4 linked regions of the Niabella yanshanensis genome follow. The protein of the gene in region 3 interacts with the protein of the main gene of each other region in a pairwise test. Links are inferred from orthologs where the notes say so. Each region holds a gene or a part of one and is shown on either strand. Other genes may lie near its edges. The genes, in order: obgE, trhO, rplL and dnaE.

What was found.
Region 1: the proteins of rplL (region 3) and obgE interact in binary tests that used the Escherichia coli proteins (3 or more experiments, as listed by UniProt). The link is inferred for Niabella yanshanensis from one-to-one orthologs.
Region 2: the proteins of rplL (region 3) and trhO interact in binary tests that used the Escherichia coli proteins (3 or more experiments, as listed by UniProt). The link is inferred for Niabella yanshanensis from one-to-one orthologs.
Region 4: the proteins of rplL (region 3) and dnaE interact in binary tests that used the Escherichia coli proteins (3 or more experiments, as listed by UniProt). The link is inferred for Niabella yanshanensis from one-to-one orthologs.

The regions. Positions count from the first base shown.
Region 1 is NZ_CP139960.1:3,666,572-3,670,619, reverse strand. The notes cover bases 377-3,354. They hold obgE (GTPase ObgE), read left to right. Parts: upstream 377-1,352; coding sequence 1,353-2,357; downstream 2,358-3,354. Other genes in these bases: U0035_RS15175 (alpha-L-rhamnosidase), read left to right, coding at 3,269-3,354; U0035_RS15180 (hypothetical protein), read left to right, coding at 2,383-3,234; U0035_RS15190 (SET domain-containing protein), read left to right, coding at 786-1,220. Outside these bases: U0035_RS15195 (S46 family peptidase), read right to left, coding at 1-291; more of U0035_RS15175, read left to right, coding at 3,355-4,048. UniProt on the Escherichia coli protein: An essential GTPase which binds GTP, GDP and possibly (p)ppGpp with moderate affinity, with high nucleotide exchange rates and a fairly low GTP hydrolysis rate.
Region 2 is NZ_CP139960.1:5,428,971-5,432,853, reverse strand. Bases 431-3,243 are described here. They hold trhO (oxygen-dependent tRNA uridine(34) hydroxylase TrhO), read right to left. Parts: upstream 2,454-3,243; coding sequence 1,407-2,453; downstream 431-1,406. Other genes in these bases: U0035_RS22420 (penicillin acylase family protein), read right to left, coding at 3,149-3,243; U0035_RS22425 (hypothetical protein), read right to left, coding at 2,729-3,073; U0035_RS22435 (hypothetical protein), read right to left, coding at 1,158-1,331; U0035_RS22440 (DUF1003 domain-containing protein), read left to right, coding at 641-1,153; U0035_RS22445 (ROK family protein), read left to right, coding at 431-490. Outside these bases: more of U0035_RS22445, read left to right, coding at 1-430; more of U0035_RS22420, read right to left, coding at 3,244-3,883. UniProt on the Escherichia coli protein: Catalyzes oxygen-dependent 5-hydroxyuridine (ho5U) modification at position 34 in tRNAs, the first step in 5-carboxymethoxyuridine (cmo5U) biosynthesis.
Region 3 is NZ_CP139960.1:2,401,705-2,405,688, reverse strand. What follows is about bases 418-3,331. They hold rplL (50S ribosomal protein L7/L12), read left to right. Parts: upstream 418-1,645; coding sequence 1,646-2,017; downstream 2,018-3,331. Other genes in these bases: U0035_RS09735 (autotransporter outer membrane beta-barrel domain-containing protein), read left to right, coding at 2,846-3,331; rplJ (50S ribosomal protein L10), read left to right, coding at 876-1,472; rplA (50S ribosomal protein L1), read left to right, coding at 418-823. In the rest of the region: rplK (50S ribosomal protein L11), read left to right, coding at 1-104; more of rplA, read left to right, coding at 131-417; more of U0035_RS09735, read left to right, coding at 3,332-3,984. UniProt on the Escherichia coli protein: The binding site for several of the GTPase factors involved in protein synthesis (IF-2, EF-Tu, EF-G and RF3). Is thus essential for accurate translation.
Region 4 is NZ_CP139960.1:4,221,101-4,226,395, forward strand. What follows is about bases 453-4,677. They hold dnaE (DNA polymerase III subunit alpha), read left to right. Parts: upstream 453-805; coding sequence 806-4,477; downstream 4,478-4,677. Other genes in these bases: U0035_RS17595 (phytanoyl-CoA dioxygenase family protein), read left to right, coding at 4,569-4,677. In the rest of the region: U0035_RS17585 (C40 family peptidase), read right to left, coding at 1-287; more of U0035_RS17595, read left to right, coding at 4,678-5,288. UniProt on the Escherichia coli protein: DNA polymerase III is a complex, multichain enzyme responsible for most of the replicative synthesis in bacteria. This DNA polymerase also exhibits 3' to 5' exonuclease activity. The alpha chain is the DNA polymerase catalytic subunit.

The sequences.
Region 1 (4,048 bases), 1.3 Mb from region 3 along the record:
AGTGCTTGCTCCGGCAATAGCCCCATACCCACAATGGTGGTTGGTGAAGATCAAACCTTCTGCACTTACGATTTCACCCGTACAACCTCCGCCAAAAATAATGATCGCGTCTTTCAGGGAACTTTTATTAACACTATATAACTGTTCCTTAGTTAGCTTAAGGCCTTTTTTAACCATATCACTATATACCTGCTGCCCTAATAAGTGGGGCAGCCACATACCTTCATCTGCAAAGGATTTAAATACCGTTGCCACCAGCAACAGCATCACTACCAGAGATCTTTTAAACATTATCATATAATTTGATTTGAATAGTAAACGCCTGCATACTTCAAAACAGCGCATCAAACTTACAAAGAAAACAAAATGATTGGCTTTACCCCAACCGTTCATCAAATAACCGGGTTTAAATACAATCTCACAATCCAGGCTGTTTACTGCATTTATTTCAACTAAAATGATCTATTTTTATAGTGCTGCCAACCCTTAGCCATATGAATAAGAAAATATTTAATTTTTTGTCGGCGGCTTCCATAATCGGCCCACCATTACCCTTACAGGCGGCACGATCTTTACCACTTTCCCGGTCATGAAAGTGCCAAACAAAAAGCTTTATCGGCTCAAACCAACAGCGGGGGATTTATGGTTTGGGAAATGAGCCATAACACTGGCGATGATAATGCCTTGTTGAAAGTTGCCTGCGACGCCATCGGAAAAACTTATTAGCCCCGTAGTGCTTTTGTGCACAACATTGTAATATATTCGCAAGCAAATATTGGTACTGCATGAGCCTACCCGCAAAGCATTTAAAAGTAAAAGTTTCGACGATCCCTCAATCCGGTAAAGGATTATTTGCAGCGATTGATGTTCCTAAAGGAGCCGTTATCACTGAGTATGTTGGTCGCCGTGCCACCTGGGCTGATGTGGAAGACGATGCGGACAACCCCTACATTTATTTTATAGACGAACAAAATGTAATTGATGCCTCGAAGGATCTAAAATCCCTGGGACGGTATGCTAATGACGCAACGGGCCTTACCCGGGTACCCGGACTGAAGAACAACGCGGAATATTACGAAGAAGACAACCGGGTTTATATAAAAGCCACAACTGCAATACCTGCGGGAAGCGAAATATTTGTTTCTTACGGAAAGGACTACTGGAACCAGGTGAGGGAAAACATCAAACTGGATACAGCAGCAAAGAAAAAAGCCCGGTAACCAACCATCCCGGCAAACTCCTCCTTCAACAATTATAAACGTTTGATCCTACCGGTGGTCAAACGAAAGCAAGGCTTTTATTCCCACTTTCAAGGTTCGGCGTATCTTTGCCGCCTATTAATTTATTAGAACGTGGAGAAAAGCAACTTTGTAGACCAGATACGTGTTTATTGTCGCAGCGGGCATGGTGGAGCTGGTATTAAACATTTTTTAAGAGATAAATTCACTGCCAAAGGCGGACCAGACGGTGGTGATGGCGGTCGTGGCGCCCATATTATTTTAAAAGGGAACCGGAACCTTTGGACATTATTGCATTTGCGTTATCATAAAAATGTATTGGCGGAAGACGGTGAAAGCGGCGGGCATAACAAATGTACCGGCCGGAGTGGTAAAGATATTATCCTGGAAGTGCCATTGGGTACCATTGTTATAGATGAGGAAACCGGCGAAAAAGAGGCGGAAGTATTGGAAGACGGTCAGCAGGTAATTTGGTTACCTGGCGGAAAGGGGGGCCTGGGCAATCATAATTTTGCAACACCCACTAACCAGGCGCCGGAACATGCGCAACCAGGTATGCCAGGCGTTGAGGGCTGGAAAGTACTGGAACTAAAGGTACTGGCTGATGTAGGCTTAGTAGGCTTCCCCAATGCCGGTAAGTCAACGCTTTTATCAGTGATCACTGCAGCGAAGCCTAAGATCGCTGATTATGCGTTTACTACGATCACACCCAACCTGGGTATCGTAGAATACCGCGACGGGCGTAGCTTCTGTATTGCCGATTTACCGGGTATTATTGAAGGAGCGGCCGAAGGTCGCGGATTGGGACACCGGTTTTTGCGCCATATTGAACGTAACCCTGTATTATTATTCCTGATCCCGGCAGACAGCAATGACCACCGGAAAGAATTTGAAATTCTGCTGAACGAGCTCGAACAATATAATGAAGAGCTGTTGCATAAAGAGATGCTGATCGCCATTAGTAAAAGTGATATGCTGGATGATGAGCTGAAACAAGCTATCAGCGCCGAGATGCCTGATAATATCCCGCATTTCTTTATTTCATCCGTAGCACAAAAGGGACTGATTGAATTAAAGGACGCTTTGTGGAAGGCGCTGAATACCAAAGAGGAAGAATAATTTCTTTTAGAAATATGGTTGATCGATGTTGACCGTTACTGTTTCAGAAGCAATAAAAAAGTCGAATAGGATAGTTGTAGTGCCTGTTTTGCTGTGTTTAGCGCCCATACTGCCCCTGATATGGTTATTTGATCATTATAAAGTATCAGCCGTTTGGGGGCTTATCGTTATCGTTAGCTGCTTTGTACTCATGATTCTGGCCGGCCTTTACTTCACGCTCAAATGGGAAATTTGGGCTTTACAACACGTAGATGATATAAAAGCCCTTAAAACCAGAGTAGAAAATCGTCCATTTAGCATGGGCTTTCCTGCCAAATGGAAGATAGGAAGCAAATCCCGGAAACTACTGGTTCAGGAATTATGGGAGGAGCGATCATCCAGAACACCTCTTTATCGGCCGGCTATATCTTATGATTACACTTTGCCTGATGAAATAGCCGTATATGGATCAAGAATTCAATATGGTGCTTTTGCACTTTGCCTGCTCGCCATGCCGTTTATTTCTTATAGCAGAATAACTGACAAGTATCAATTATACCTGGTACTCCCTGTAGAATTAATTGCCATTATCTTTTTTTTATACAAAACAATATTTCCCGGTCTCAAACTTAAATTATCAGCAAAAGGCATCTGGCTTCCTAAAACAGGTCATGTTAAGTGGGAAGAGATATCGAGAATTTATATAAAAGACGAGCTCGATCAAGATGCCGCCTTAACAGCGTTTCTCTGTTTTACAAAAAAACAGCCGCTATTATCAAAAGAAATAATTTTTAAGATCCGGAATTTAAATCTTACATCTTCTAAATTAGAATATGCAATAAAGAATTATCTTTCAGCATATAACAAAAAAGCTTCAGAACCTCTTCATTTCGGATAATGTTTGAAGAGGGCAAAGTTTAATACCCTCTTTTATGAAAAAAACGATTGCTTCAATTTTGACCTGTGCATTTTTTACAGTAGGGCACGCACAAACTTCTGCCGGAAAATTATTGCTGGAGAACCTCGATAATCCGGCAGGCATCATGGAAGGTCAACCCCGCTTTAGCTGGCAAATCCAAAGCAAGCAAAGAAATACCTTACAAAGTGCTTACGAGATAAAAGTAAGCAGTGGCAAGAATATCGTATGGAGTTCAGGCAAGGTTAACACGGACTCTTCTGTTCATGTAGCTTACAAAGGAAGCCCACTGGTGGCCAATGAAAAATATCAATGGCAGGTAAAAGTGTGGGACCAAAACGGTAAAAGCGCTGCCTGGAGCGCTCCTGCTTCTTTCCAGATGGGATTAATGAGCCCGGGCGACTGGAAAGCCCAATGGATTGAATCCGGCATAACAGAAGCGCCCTCAAGACCTTCACAACTTTTTCGCAAAAGTTTTTCCACCGGCAAGAAAATTAAATCAGCCACAGCCTATATCACTTCTCACGGCATGTATGAAGCCTACCTGAATGGCAAGCGCATCGGCGATGCCTGGCTGACTCCGGGTTGGACTTCTTACAATAAGAGGCTGCAGTATCAGTCTTATGACGTAACCCATCTGCTACAACAGGGCGCTAACACCGTTGGCGCAATGTTGGGCAACGGCTGGTACCGAAGTGTATTGGGATGGAACAACAATGGCAATATTTACGGAAAGACCCTGGGACTGCTGATGCAGATTAATATTGAATATGCTGATGGCAGTAAAGATATAGTG
Region 2 (3,883 bases), 3.0 Mb from region 3 along the record:
AAGAGATGGTATTGTTCATACGGCCCCCAATCTCGGCACAGGCTATTGGGCCGGGATCAACCTTGCCGAAGAGCTAATGGTTACCTTGGGAAAGCCTGCAAGGGTTGTAAACGACGCTGACCTGCTGGGCCTTGGCTGCGTAAGCGGCAAAGGGTTTGAAATGATGACCACATTGGGAACCGGCTTTGGTACGGCCTTCTACCTGGAGGGGAAAGTGTTACCTCATCTGGAAGTAGCCCACCACCCTATTCATAAAGGACAGGATTATGATGCGTTTATCGGGGAAGCGGCTTATAACGAGATCGGCAAGAAAAAATGGAATAAAAGAATGCAGTATGTGCTCTCCGTAACCAAAACTGTTTTCAATTACGACCGATTGTACATCGGAGGTGGATTGTCCAGGAAACTTGATTTTAAACTGGACGATAATATCATCCTGGTTAACAATATAGATGGTATTGACGGCGGTGTAAAACTGTGGGAGCAATAGCAAGCTTCCGGCAGACGGTTACAGGTGCCATCCTAACAATACTGTGGCGTTTCTGATACCGCCGTTAGCCGCGGATTAAGTTGTTTGTACACCGGCAGCCAGGCTTTCATTTATGTAACCGTCAGATTAGCTAATTTTGCGCCCTCATTTATGCAACAAAAAGATACACACACATTAGGAGAGCGCAACCGGGAGCGACTGGAGCGTATTGCGGACGTAGCTACACGATGGATCGGATCTACTCCGTCGCTGGCAGTACATACGCTGCTATTTATAACTGCTTTTGCATTGCCTCCATTACATATCGTAAGCTTCGATAAAATGCTGCTGGTACTCACCACGATAGTTTCACTCGAAGCTATCTACCTGGCCATTTTTATCCAGATGTCAGTCAATAAAAACAGTAAAGACATCGAAGAGATACAAGAGGATGTAGAAGAAATTCAGGAAGATATCGAAGAAATTCAGGAAGATGTAGAAGAGATACAGGAAGATGTAGAAGAACTACAGGAGGAGATGGATGATGAACCGAAAGATGATACATTACCCTCCGCTACACAACACACTGAAGCTCAAAACCGGACAGACAAAATTATACAGATACAGGAACTGATTATACGTTTGCAGCAGGAAGTGGAGTTGTTGAAATCGGAGAAAGGCTGATTTTTTATTCAGCGCCATTAAACACCGAAAACACAGGACCTGCTGATCTTGCAGGTTCCTTGACCGGCAAAGCATCTTTTGCATTTTCGGCTAAAACCTGCCTGTTGTCGAGAACAAAAAGTACGACCGGCAAAATTACCAGTAAAAGAAGAAGAAGCATCTTGGATATCCTGTTCATAAAAGTTTAGCTTTAACAATTCCTATAGACGCAAACATCATTCCAAACGCTGCAATTCATAAAAAAAAGTTATTTTCAGTCTGTGCTGTTCCTGGTTGTCAGATTCCCTAACCTGGATTTCGATTTATTAAACACATTCCGCCCCAAATCCACCCCGCTACGTAATTCTTTTTGTTGCTCAGCCGATAAATGTATAAACTCCTTACAATCAATGCTGCAACATTCTTCAAATTCATTTGCGCAATCCCCGCACTGAATAAAAAGCAAATGACAGGCGTCATTGACGCAATTTACATGTGTATCTGCCGGCTTCCCGCATTGGTGGCATTTTGAAATAATTTCATCCGTAATCCGTTCCCCTAATCGCTGGTCGAAAACGAAATTCTTTCCATGAAATTTATTTTCAAGTCCCTCCTCTTTTACTTTATTCACATAATTGATAATACCACCTTCCAAATGAAATACATTTGTGAAACCTTTATGCAGCATATATGCTGAAGCCTTTTCACATCGTATCCCGCCGGTACAGTACATGATAATGTTCCTGTCTTTATGCTCCTGCATCATCTCTACTGCCATGGGTAATTGTTCCCGAAAAGTATCGCTGGGAATTTCTATTGCATTTTCGAAATGTCCTACTTCAAATTCATAGTGGTTACGCATGTCAATAATGATGGTTTCAGGATCATTACTTAGCTTGTTAAATGTTTTGGCGTCGGCATATTTACCACGGTTAGCCATATCGAAACCGGCATCTTCTATTCCGTCAGCAACAATCTTATTACGAACCTTAATGTCCAGTACATAAAAAGACTTCCCATCATCATCAACTGCAATATTTAAACGCAAGTTAATCAACGCGGTATCTAAACGATATAAAAATTCTTTGAATGTGTCAAATTTGCCGGTCGGCACACTTATCTGTGCATTGATGCCTTCTTCAGCGACATAAATGCGGCCGAGCACGCCCATATCAGAAAAGTTGCGGTAAAGATGGTTTCGAAACTGTACAGGGTCTGTTATTTTGAAATAACAATAGAATGATATAGTGGTGCGAGGTGTATTATCCTGTAAAATACGCTCCTTCAGCTCCTTGCGGGAAACCCGATTGTGTAAAGCCATTAATTTTGAAATTTGATCCTGCCGGTGCAGGAAATTATTTAATAATTGGGCAGTTGCAGGCTGCACCAAATTTCGCGGTGCAAAGGTACGCGTAATTTGCGACTTCAGATGGCTGAATAGCTAAGCCATTGTTTAAAACATAAGAAAATGGATAGTACGATGCATTACCTCCAGAGACGATGAGAAATGTAGATCACCCAACGACATTAACAGGTTGTAGCTCCCGAAATCAGGAAGAAGATGATATTATCGCAATTGGCAATTCAGCGGCTTGTTTATACTTTTTTCCTGATGTACGAAGCTGTTAAAGCAGCAAACCCGGCAACAAGACCTCCCGCTAATGCCGTAATAAAAGCCAGTAACACGGGGCTCTGCCCAACACCTAACATCCCTCCGATCCTGTTAGCGAGTATACCTCCATTGGCTGCATTGATTAATAAGGCAATAATCAGCCAAAGCAGAAAAACGCCCATAAACCCTGACCAAAAAGAAGATCCCGGACTTTGCACAACGCATAGGGAAACAACAAACGCCACCACAGCAACACTCCACCAGGATGTATATAAACCAACTATAAATGATAAAATTGCTATAGACAGAAGGGATATAAAAAATTTCATGATTACCTGATTAAAGTTCACAATTCAAGGTTTAAGATTAAGCATAGCCACTTGCAAGCCGTCGTACAGCGTTTTTTAGCCCTTTATGAAGCTCATGGTCCATTTAACACGGCCATCGCCCTCCTGCCCTTTCTGCATCATCCAAAGCTGGTAGTATTTACCCTGCACCCAGCTATCCACTGCATTATCATAAAACCGGCTACCGGGATTACCACTTTGTCCACCGGGATACACCCCATAAGCTTCAATAGTGCCGGACATTTGAACAATCATTCGCCAGCTTGGGCCATGGCTTTTTTTGATAGCATTGATTACGCTTCCGGCTCCGCCCACCGGTAAATGAGTGCGGGCAAATGAAGGCAGATTAGCCTTCAGTAAGTGATAAATTGCCGGCTCTTTAAATTTAGCCCATTCCAGCCTGCCTTCTTTTTCTGACTGAGCCAGTTTCACCGCCGCGCCGTTAAGCGAAGCCGTCACCAGGTCTCTTAATGTTTCGACCTGTGGCGTGTTTTTATTATCCACGAATCCCAGCGCAGTTGAGTCTGTTATCAAAAGCTCCATCAGCGTTTGCTCTTCGGGAACAGGCACTTTAACGCCTGTTTTGCCTAACTCATCTGACCAGATATTCCTCTGCAAACTATCTAACCAGAACTGGTAGATCGTTTGCCCGACAGAATAAGGCCCTGCTTCAAAATCCCATTGCTTAACAGTATTTAAATAAGTACGTGCTCCTGCCGTCAACGCAGCCTCATTAATGTGGTGCAGGAAGATGGGTATCATTTGGCTGGCCAGGATATTGTAATTATTATT
Region 3 (3,984 bases):
CTGACCTGAACTGCTTTACTCCTGAAAGCGCCATGAAAATGGTTGCTGGTACAGCACGTAGCATGGGATTAACTGTAGAAGGTAAAGCCCCCTGGGAAAATTAATCCATTAAACCCTTAAAAGAATTACAATGGCAATTACAAAGAAAAGAAAAGCTGTAAATTCCAAGGTGGATGCTAACAAAGCTTATACGCTTAACGAAGCTTCTTCACTGGTGAAAGAAATAAATGTTGCGAAATTTGATGCTTCTGTTGATTTGCACGTACGTTTAGGTGTTGATCCTAAGAAAGCAGATCAGGCTATTCGCGGCACCGTTACCTTACCTCACGGTACAGGTAAAACAAAAAGAGTGCTGGTTCTTTGCACTCCTGATAAAGAAGCTGCTGCTAAAGAAGCAGGAGCAGACCACGTAGGTTTAGACGAGTTTATTCAAAAAATTGAAGGCGGCTGGACAGATGTTGATGTAATCATCGCTACTCCTGCCGTAATGCCTAAAATTGGTAAATTAGGTAAAGTATTAGGTCCTCGTAACCTGATGCCTAACCCTAAAACAGGTACTGTTACCAACGATGTGGCAGCTGCAGTGAATGAAGTAAAAGGTGGTAAAATTGCGTTTAAGGTTGATAAAGCTGGTATTATCCACGCTTCTATCGGTCGCGTAAGCTTTTCTCCGGAAAAGATCGCTCAGAACGGACAGGAGTTCATCAACGCTATCATTAAGGCAAAACCTTCTACGGCAAAAGGTACCTATTTAAAAGGTATCAGCATGGCAAGCTCTATGAGCCCAGGCATTGCTTTAGACACTAAAGGCTTTGTTCACTAATCAGGTTGTAGAACAACCGAAACAATTTTAAACACAGTCAAATCGAAATAAAATGACTAAAGATCAAAAAAACGAAGTAATTGAGGTATTGAAAGGTAAATTCTCTCAGTACGACAATTTCTATATAACCGATACAGAATCGCTTACTGTAGAGCAGGTAAGTAAATTACGCCGTGCTTGTTTCAATAAAAATGTTGAAATGAAAGTGGCTAAAAACACCCTTATCAAAAAAGCACTGGAATCTCTGGATGCTGAAAAATATGCAGGTGTTTATGATTCTTTACATAAAGTAACGGCTTTAATGTTCTCTGAAAATCCCAAAGAACCAGCTGTTATTTTAAGCTCTTTCCGTAGCGAAGCTAAAGCTGAAAGACCAGAATTGAAGCTGGCTTTTATCAACGGAGACCTGTATGCAGGTGACAACCAGCTGAAAGCATTAACACAAATCAAAACCAAGAACGAACTTATCGGCGAGGTTATTGGCTTGTTGCTTTCTCCAATTCAGCGTGTTATTGGTGCGTTACAAAACAAACCAGAAGGAGATGTGGCTCCGGTTGCTGCTGAAGCAGCGCCTGCGGCTGAAGCGGCTCCCGAGGCTCCTGCAGCACCCGAAGCTCCTGCGGCAGATGAAAAACCTGCAGCTGAGTAATCAGCAACAGATTTGGGAGGGCAGGTCCGTTTCAAATCTGGCAAACAAGGATTTAGTTCTTTTTATAAATCACCGCCCAAATCATCCCTTTTTAAGGGGTTGGGGGTACAATTTTTTTAAACCCGCCGTCGGATCCTTCTGAGGGAAATGAAGACGGTAAAAATTAAACAAAAATGGCAGACATTAAAAATTTAGCAGAAAGCCTGGTAGGTTTAACTGTAAAAGAAGTACAGGAATTAGCAGATTTCTTAAAAACTGAATACGGAATCGAACCAGCTGCAGCAGCAGTAGTAGTTTCCGGCGACGGTGGTGGCGCAGCTGCTGTAGAAGAAAAAACAGCATTTGACGTTATCCTGAAAAGCGGTGGTGCTTCTAAATTAAACGTTGTTAAAATCGTTAAAGATTTAACTGGTTTAGGTTTGAAAGAAGCGAAAGAATTAGTTGACGGCGCTCCAAAACCTGTTAAAGAAGGCGTGAGCAAAGCTGAAGCAGAAGATATCGCAGCTAAGTTGAAAGAAGCTGGCGCTGATGTTGAAGTAGCTTAATTCCTTTCACTATAATTTTATAGAGGCAACCATTTCTATGGTTGCCTTTTTTACATGCATTGTGGCATATAAATTGGTCTATAAAAATAGTTAATAATAAATATTTTTATTGTTAATTATAATAAGCGTCTTTTAGATATATTTGTATTCCAAATAAGCCGCCAGGTATTATAAAGCCCTAATACCTAACAAATGGAGCCCTATGTCCTACACTTCATTTTGTTTTCCGGATGTTTGGAAATGTTTTAAGTTAAAAGCCCGAAAAAAGGCGTTAAAGTTCATAAGCTGGCTGTAAACGCGATTAAGCCCCGTGTAGTAGCCGTTTCTCTTTTAAAGGCAGTGAATTTTGCGCATAACGCTCATTTTAAACCTATACGTTATGAGACTGAATGCTGATCTCACACGGAAATTTTGTAATGCCCCTGGTTTGGCCCTACCTGAACTATGCAGTTTAATAACTATTCATATACGGTCGCATATCCGTAAAAAGTTCGATCCGCACGTTCATCACCGACCGTTGCCGTAGCTTTTTGCCATTGGGTACTTCTCAATTGCAATCAGGAACTGGTATGGCTTTCAACGTCTGAATATTTCAGGCAAATAAGCTTTGCGCAGTAGTACCTGGATGTTTTGCCTTTGGAAGCAGGTTTCTTACCCTTAGACACTTTAAAGGTTTGTGAGCACTATAACTGTCGAACCTGCCCCAATGGAGTACCATGCTATGGTGTAGATGCAACACCAGAAGTCGCCCGACATCTGATGGCAGAGATATTTTATGCCCTGAAAATATTCTTAAAAAACCCGATTTATCATTTTAAAAGCCCTTTTATGAAGAAAATTACATCTTTGAACGTAGGACATTATTTAACCTATGTTTTCAAATGCTCACCCTTTAAAAACCTGAGCAGTTATTTAGGTACGGCAGCTACTGTACTACTATCCTTTTTATGTTTGCTAAATACCATGTCTGCTTATGCTCAAATTCCAACTAACACCAGTACCCCGATTGTTATTGGCGGCGGTGGCGGTACGTTTACAGCCGGGAATTTAACTGTAGGGCAGTCAGGTTTTTTAAGCTCTGGAAATGTTATTGATAATAATACAACCACTAATTCTGCCTCAATGAACCCTCTGGCCGTAGGCAACGGGTATGTTGAAGTTGACTATTCTGGTGGATTTGCAGCAGGGGCTGATGTTGGTTTTGTAGTGGATAAAGGTCTCTTGAGTATCGCCCTTTTAAGTAATATCCAGATTAGTACCTACGCTACAGCCAGTGGCGGAACGGCAGTAGAAACAAAAAATGCGGCGCAGTTGCTGGGCTTGGGCTTGGGTACGGATAGAGAGAGGATCGGTTTTGTTACCACAGCAAACTTTAGAAGAGTGCGTATCACATTTTCTGGTCTGGATCTTGGCGCATTACTAACTCCGCCGAATATCTATTATGCCGAAATTTTAGTGCCTGAAGCTGGCACGGCGCCCAATTGCGCTACTCCCGCAACATTAACCCAGGCATCTTATCCTGCAGTGGCGAGTTATGGAGCAACAGGATTAACAGGTGGGTTGAATACCGCGGCTAATATATCTGGTATTTTAAATGGCATATCTAACTCTGCTAATGTTGTAAATGGCACTACTACCGATTTTGCTACCATTGGAACCAATTTAAGTGTAGCGGGAGGAGCTTACCTGTCTGTAAGATTATTAGAAGGTAGCATGCCCGTTGGCCATTTTGCGGGTTTTGAAATTGAAAATACGAATTTGTTGGGCCTGGGAGTATTAAGTGGCCTTGGCGTAGAAGTGCTTAATAATGGCACTACGGTACAAAGTGTTTCCGGGCTTAATTTGCTGAATGCCTCCGTATTAACGGCCGGCAGCAAGCAGACTATCGGGCTTCTGGTAACTGCCGGAACCGAATTTGACGAGATACGGCTTAATATTGGCCAGGGCTTGCTGGAAGCAAATGTTGG
Region 4 (5,295 bases), 1.8 Mb from region 3 along the record:
CCGTACCACTCGTCAATAGCTTCCAGCAATTTTACACTGGGAAGCATTCCCGGTAACATTTTCAGAATGGCACCATATTTGGACTGCAAACCAGAAGGCATAAAAAACTTCTGGGCAGCTTCTAATAAACTTTCTTTGGTACTGTTCGATTTAGGCCTGATCCCGTTGATCTCATCTTCTATAGACTGGGCAGATCTTACAGCAGCTGGTTTAGTAGGGTCTAGTTGGGCAAATGAATTGTTTACAAAAAACAAGCTAATCAACCCCAACACACAAACTCTTAGCATAAACTTAAATCCTTTTTATTGTTTTCATCCTGTTCTGCGAACCGGAATTAATTGTCAATTTTCTGAATCCTATTAAAAACGTCAAAAGGACAATATTATTGTTCAATGTGCCATTTTTTTTAAAAAATTATTAAAAGCTTGATTTTTAATAAAATATCTAATTTTTGATCCATTTTTATGCTTTTTTTTATCGCCGGATGCCTCATTTTGTAGGTTGAATGCAGCATTTTGGGGAATTATTCTCCACAAAAAACGAAACATTTCTGTTCATCGGGCGAGGGGAAAGTGCCGTTTAAACGGTTCCCTGTTCTTAAACTTATCAGCATTAACCCCATAACCTTAATCTGTTTCCGGGTGTTATAAATCAGCCTGGGATATTGTGCATAAAGAATTTGGGTAGGGAGGGAAAAAATTTGCACTTTGCAAGGCAAATCCGGAAGGTTAAAATTACATTGTCTTTCGGTATCATGATGTTTTAAAAAGGATAGCTGCTGCTGTGGCAATCATAAAATATACGGATGAAATTCTCACATTTACACGTTCATACACAATATTCACTGCTGGATGGGGCCGCACCTATCGGCAACCTGTACAAAAAAGCGATAAAAGACGGAATGCCGGCGTTGGCGATCAGTGATCATGGCAACATGTTTGGTGTTTTCCAATTTGTTGCAGAAGCCTATAAAAACCTGGATGAGAACGGAAAACCTAAAGTGAAGCCCGTGGTGGGTTGCGAATTCTATGTAGTAGAAAATCGTCTTGAAAAAACTTTTACCAAGGACAAAAAAGATAAAAGATATCACCAGATTTTACTCGCCAAAAATGAGCAGGGATATCGTAATCTGACCAAACTCACTTCGCTGGGGTTTATCGAAGGGTTGTACGGCAAATACCCCCGTATTGACAAGGGCCTGATCCTGCAATACCATGAAGGGTTGATTGCCACTACCTGTTGCCTGGGGGCCTCCGTACCGCAGGCCATTTTGAGAAAAGGAGAGGCAGAAGCCGAACAGGAATTTAAATGGTGGCTGGACCTGTTTGGAGAAGATTTTTATGTGGAGCTACAGCGGCATGATATCCCCGACCAGGAAAAGGTAAACGAGGTGCTGATCAGGTTTGCGGCTAAGTATAAGGTGCCCATTATTGCCAGCAACGACTCGCATTATGTAGACCAGGAAGATGCGAACGCCCATGATATCCTGCTTTGCATCAACACCGGTGAAAAGCAGGCCACGCCCAAGTTTAAAGGGGATTTTGGCGACGAAGATGCGAATAGTAAAGGATCCCGCTTTGCTTTTGCTAACGACCAGTTTTATTTTAAAACAACTGAAGAAATGACGCAGTTGTTTCATGATATTCCTGAAGCGATTGACAATACCAATGCCATTGTTGATAAAATTGAGTTGCTGGATCTGAAGCGCAGCATATTACTGCCTAATTTCCCTATTCCGCAGGAATATAAAACGCATACACAGGATCAAAAGACAGAAAAAGGGGATGTTATGAGCGCCGACTCCCTGAACCAATGGGAGTTTCTGAAGCACCTTACTTATGAAGGAGCGAGAGAGCGTTATGGGCTGGCATTTGAAGGCGACGTAAAAGAACGGATCGATTTTGAGCTGTTTACCATTAAAACCATGGGTTTTGCCGGTTACTTCCTTATTGTAAGTGATTTTATTAAAGCGGGTAGAGATAGTGGCGTATTTATCGGGCCGGGGCGCGGTTCGGCCGCGGGTTCGGTGGTAGCCTATTGTATCGGTATTACCAATATTGATCCTATTAAATATAACCTGCTTTTTGAGCGTTTTCTGAATCCCGATCGTAAATCCATGCCGGATATTGATACGGATTTCGATGATGAAGGGCGCCAGAAAGTAATCGATTATGTAGTACAGAAATATGGTAAAAGCCAGGTAGCGCAGATCATTACTTACGGTACGATGGCCGCTAAAATGAGTATCAAAGACGTGGCTCGTGTAATGGATCTGCCCTTGTCAGATTCTAATGCCCTTGCCAAGCTGATACCGGAGAAACCGGGTATATCGTTAAAGCGGGTATTGCACGCGCCCATGTCGCCCAAAGACGGTGAAAAATCTCTTTCAGAAAAAGAGGGGCTGGCTTCTGAAGATCTTGATAGCGTAAGAAGGATACGGGAAATATATAATGGCAGCGATTTACAGGCTAAGGTATTACATGAGGCCGAAATCCTGGAAGGATCCGTTCGGAATACCGGTATCCATGCAGCGGGTATCATCATCGCTCCGAAAGATCTTACCGAATTATTACCTGTAAGTACAGCTAAAGATTCCGATTTATGGGTTACACAGATTGAAGGCAGTGTAATTGAAGAGGCGGGCGTAATTAAGATGGACTTCCTGGGTTTGAAAACCCTTACCATCATTAAAAATGCGCTGCAGCTGATCAAATTAAATTATGGTATTGAGATAGACATCGATAGTATACCGCTGGACGATGAAAAGACTTACCAGTTATATCAAAAAGGTGAAACCAACGCAACGTTCCAGTTTGAAAGTCCGGGTATGCAGAAGCACTTGCGCGATCTGAAGCCCGATAAATTTGCCGATCTGATCGCCATGAACGCCTTGTATCGCCCGGGACCTTTACAGTACATTCCCAACTTCATTAAACGTAAACATGGAGCCGAGGAAATTACCTATGACCTGCCGGAGATGGAAGAGTACCTGGCAGAAACTTATGGTATCACCGTGTACCAGGAGCAGGTGATGTTATTGAGTCAGAGCTTAGGAGGGTTTAGTAAGGGTGATGCGGATATCTTGCGTAAAGCCATGGGTAAAAAGCAAAAGGCGGTACTGGATAAAATGAAAAAACAGTTTATCGACGGAGCGGTACAGAAAGGGCATCCTGCCGATAAGCTGGAGAAAATATGGACAGACTGGGAGGCGTTTGCGCAATATGCCTTCAATAAGTCGCACTCCACCTGTTATGCCTTTGTAGCTTATCAGACAGCCTATTTAAAAGCGCATTATCCCAGTGAATATATGGCCGCGGTTTTAAATAACGCCGGTTCATTAGAGAAAATCACTTTCTTTATGGAAGAGTGTAAGCGTATGACATTGGAAGTATTGGGTCCTGATATTAACGAATCGCTAAAAGGTTTTGCCGTAAACAAAAAAGGAGAGATCCGTTTTGGTTTGGGTGGATTAAAGGGTGTGGGTGAAGCAGCGGTGGAAAGTATTATTGCTGAACGCGAAAACGGTGCTTACCCCAGCATTTTTGATATGGTAAAGCGCGTAAACCAGCGCACTGTAAATAAAAAAACGATGGAAAGCCTGGCTTATGCAGGGGCTTTCGATTGTTTTACTGATATCCACAGAGCGCAGTACTTCTTTACACCGCCTAATGACAATATGAATGGACTGGAGAAGATCATTAAGTATGGCCAGGTGTGTCAAACCCAGTCACAAACGAGCTCGAATACCTTATTTGGAGACCTGGCAGAGTCAATGGAAATACAAGTGCCTAAAATAGCTGAGTGCGAACCCTGGCCATTGGTGGTTCAGCTGGATAATGAAAAAGAAGTAACAGGGATTTTTGTGAGCGGGCATCCTTTGGATGACTATCGTTTCGAAATGGAAAACTACGGCATATCGAAGATTGGTTATGTGAATGAGTTTAAGGAAGACAAGGAAAAAGTAAACTCCAGCGCTACTTTTAAACTAATGGCCCTGGTGAGTGACGCGCAACATAGGGTAGCCAAGAGCGGTAATAAGTTTGGCAGTTTTGTACTTGAAGATTATAGCGGTAAGCTCGAAGTAGTATTGTTTTCTGAAGACTATCTCAAGCACTCAGCGATATTGCAACTCGGTGCGACAGTTTATGTCACAGGCTTTTTCAAGCAGCGTTTCAACGGCGATTTTGATTTTAAAATATCATCGATTTGCCTGGCCGAAAGCGTTAAGAAAAACATGACTAAGAAACTTACTTTACAACTACCCGCTGCAGAGATTACCGAAAACATGATAGATTTCGTGCAGCAAAACCTGAAATCAAATAAAGGCCCCTCAGCTTTGAACTTAAAAATAGTAGACGAGGCTGAAAATATAGAAGTCGAACTCTTAACAAATGGCAAAGGCTTTGAAATGAATAGCGAACTGATCGGGTTTTTAAAAGACAGAGAGAACTGGAAAGTGAAGGTGGAATGTAATTAGGTAATAGTGAGTAGTAAATGGTGAATAGGAGGACCCGGCTCTAACCGATCCAAATTTAATACGGTGGCGTAAGTAATCAATGCCTGCAGTTATGGATGATGCAATGTTTCATAAAGCCCGGATTACGGGGCAGGGTTTTTCGGTTGTTAAATCGGTTTATACCAATATGGAAGTTGATGCTGTTCTGCAAATAATAGGGCAGGCAGATACTTCAAAAGATACTTTTCGCCGATCGGATGACCTTTTTGCCATCCGGCAGTTTTTAAAAGAATTGCCGGGTGTGTTACCAGTTTTATTAAATGACCGGTTAAAGGAGTTGATCAGTAGTTTGTTTGGTGAAAACTATTTCATTGTCAAAAGTATTTATTTCGACAAGCCCCCCGGCTCTAACTGGTATGTAGCCTATCACCAGGATCTGACCATATCTGTTGACCAGAGATCAGATATACCCGGTTTCGGTCCCTGGACGGTGAAACAAAACCAGTTTGCGGTGCAACCGCCCTTATCTGTACTGGAAAATAATTTTACCATTCGTATTCATTTAGACGATACCACCGAAGAAAACGGGGCATTGAAAGTCATACCAGGTTCGCATATGAAAGGCATATACCGGCCGGAAACAATTGACTGGGTCACGGAACGCGAAGTGAGTTGCGCAGTTCCGAAAGAAGGTATAATGATTATGAAGCCCCTTTTATTGCATAGTTCCGGCAGAACGACCAATAATAAAAAAAGAAGGGTAGTGCATATCGAGTTCTCTGCAACTGAATTACCGGAAGGTCTGCGATGGTCAGAGCGTATCAATCTGTAGTCAACTT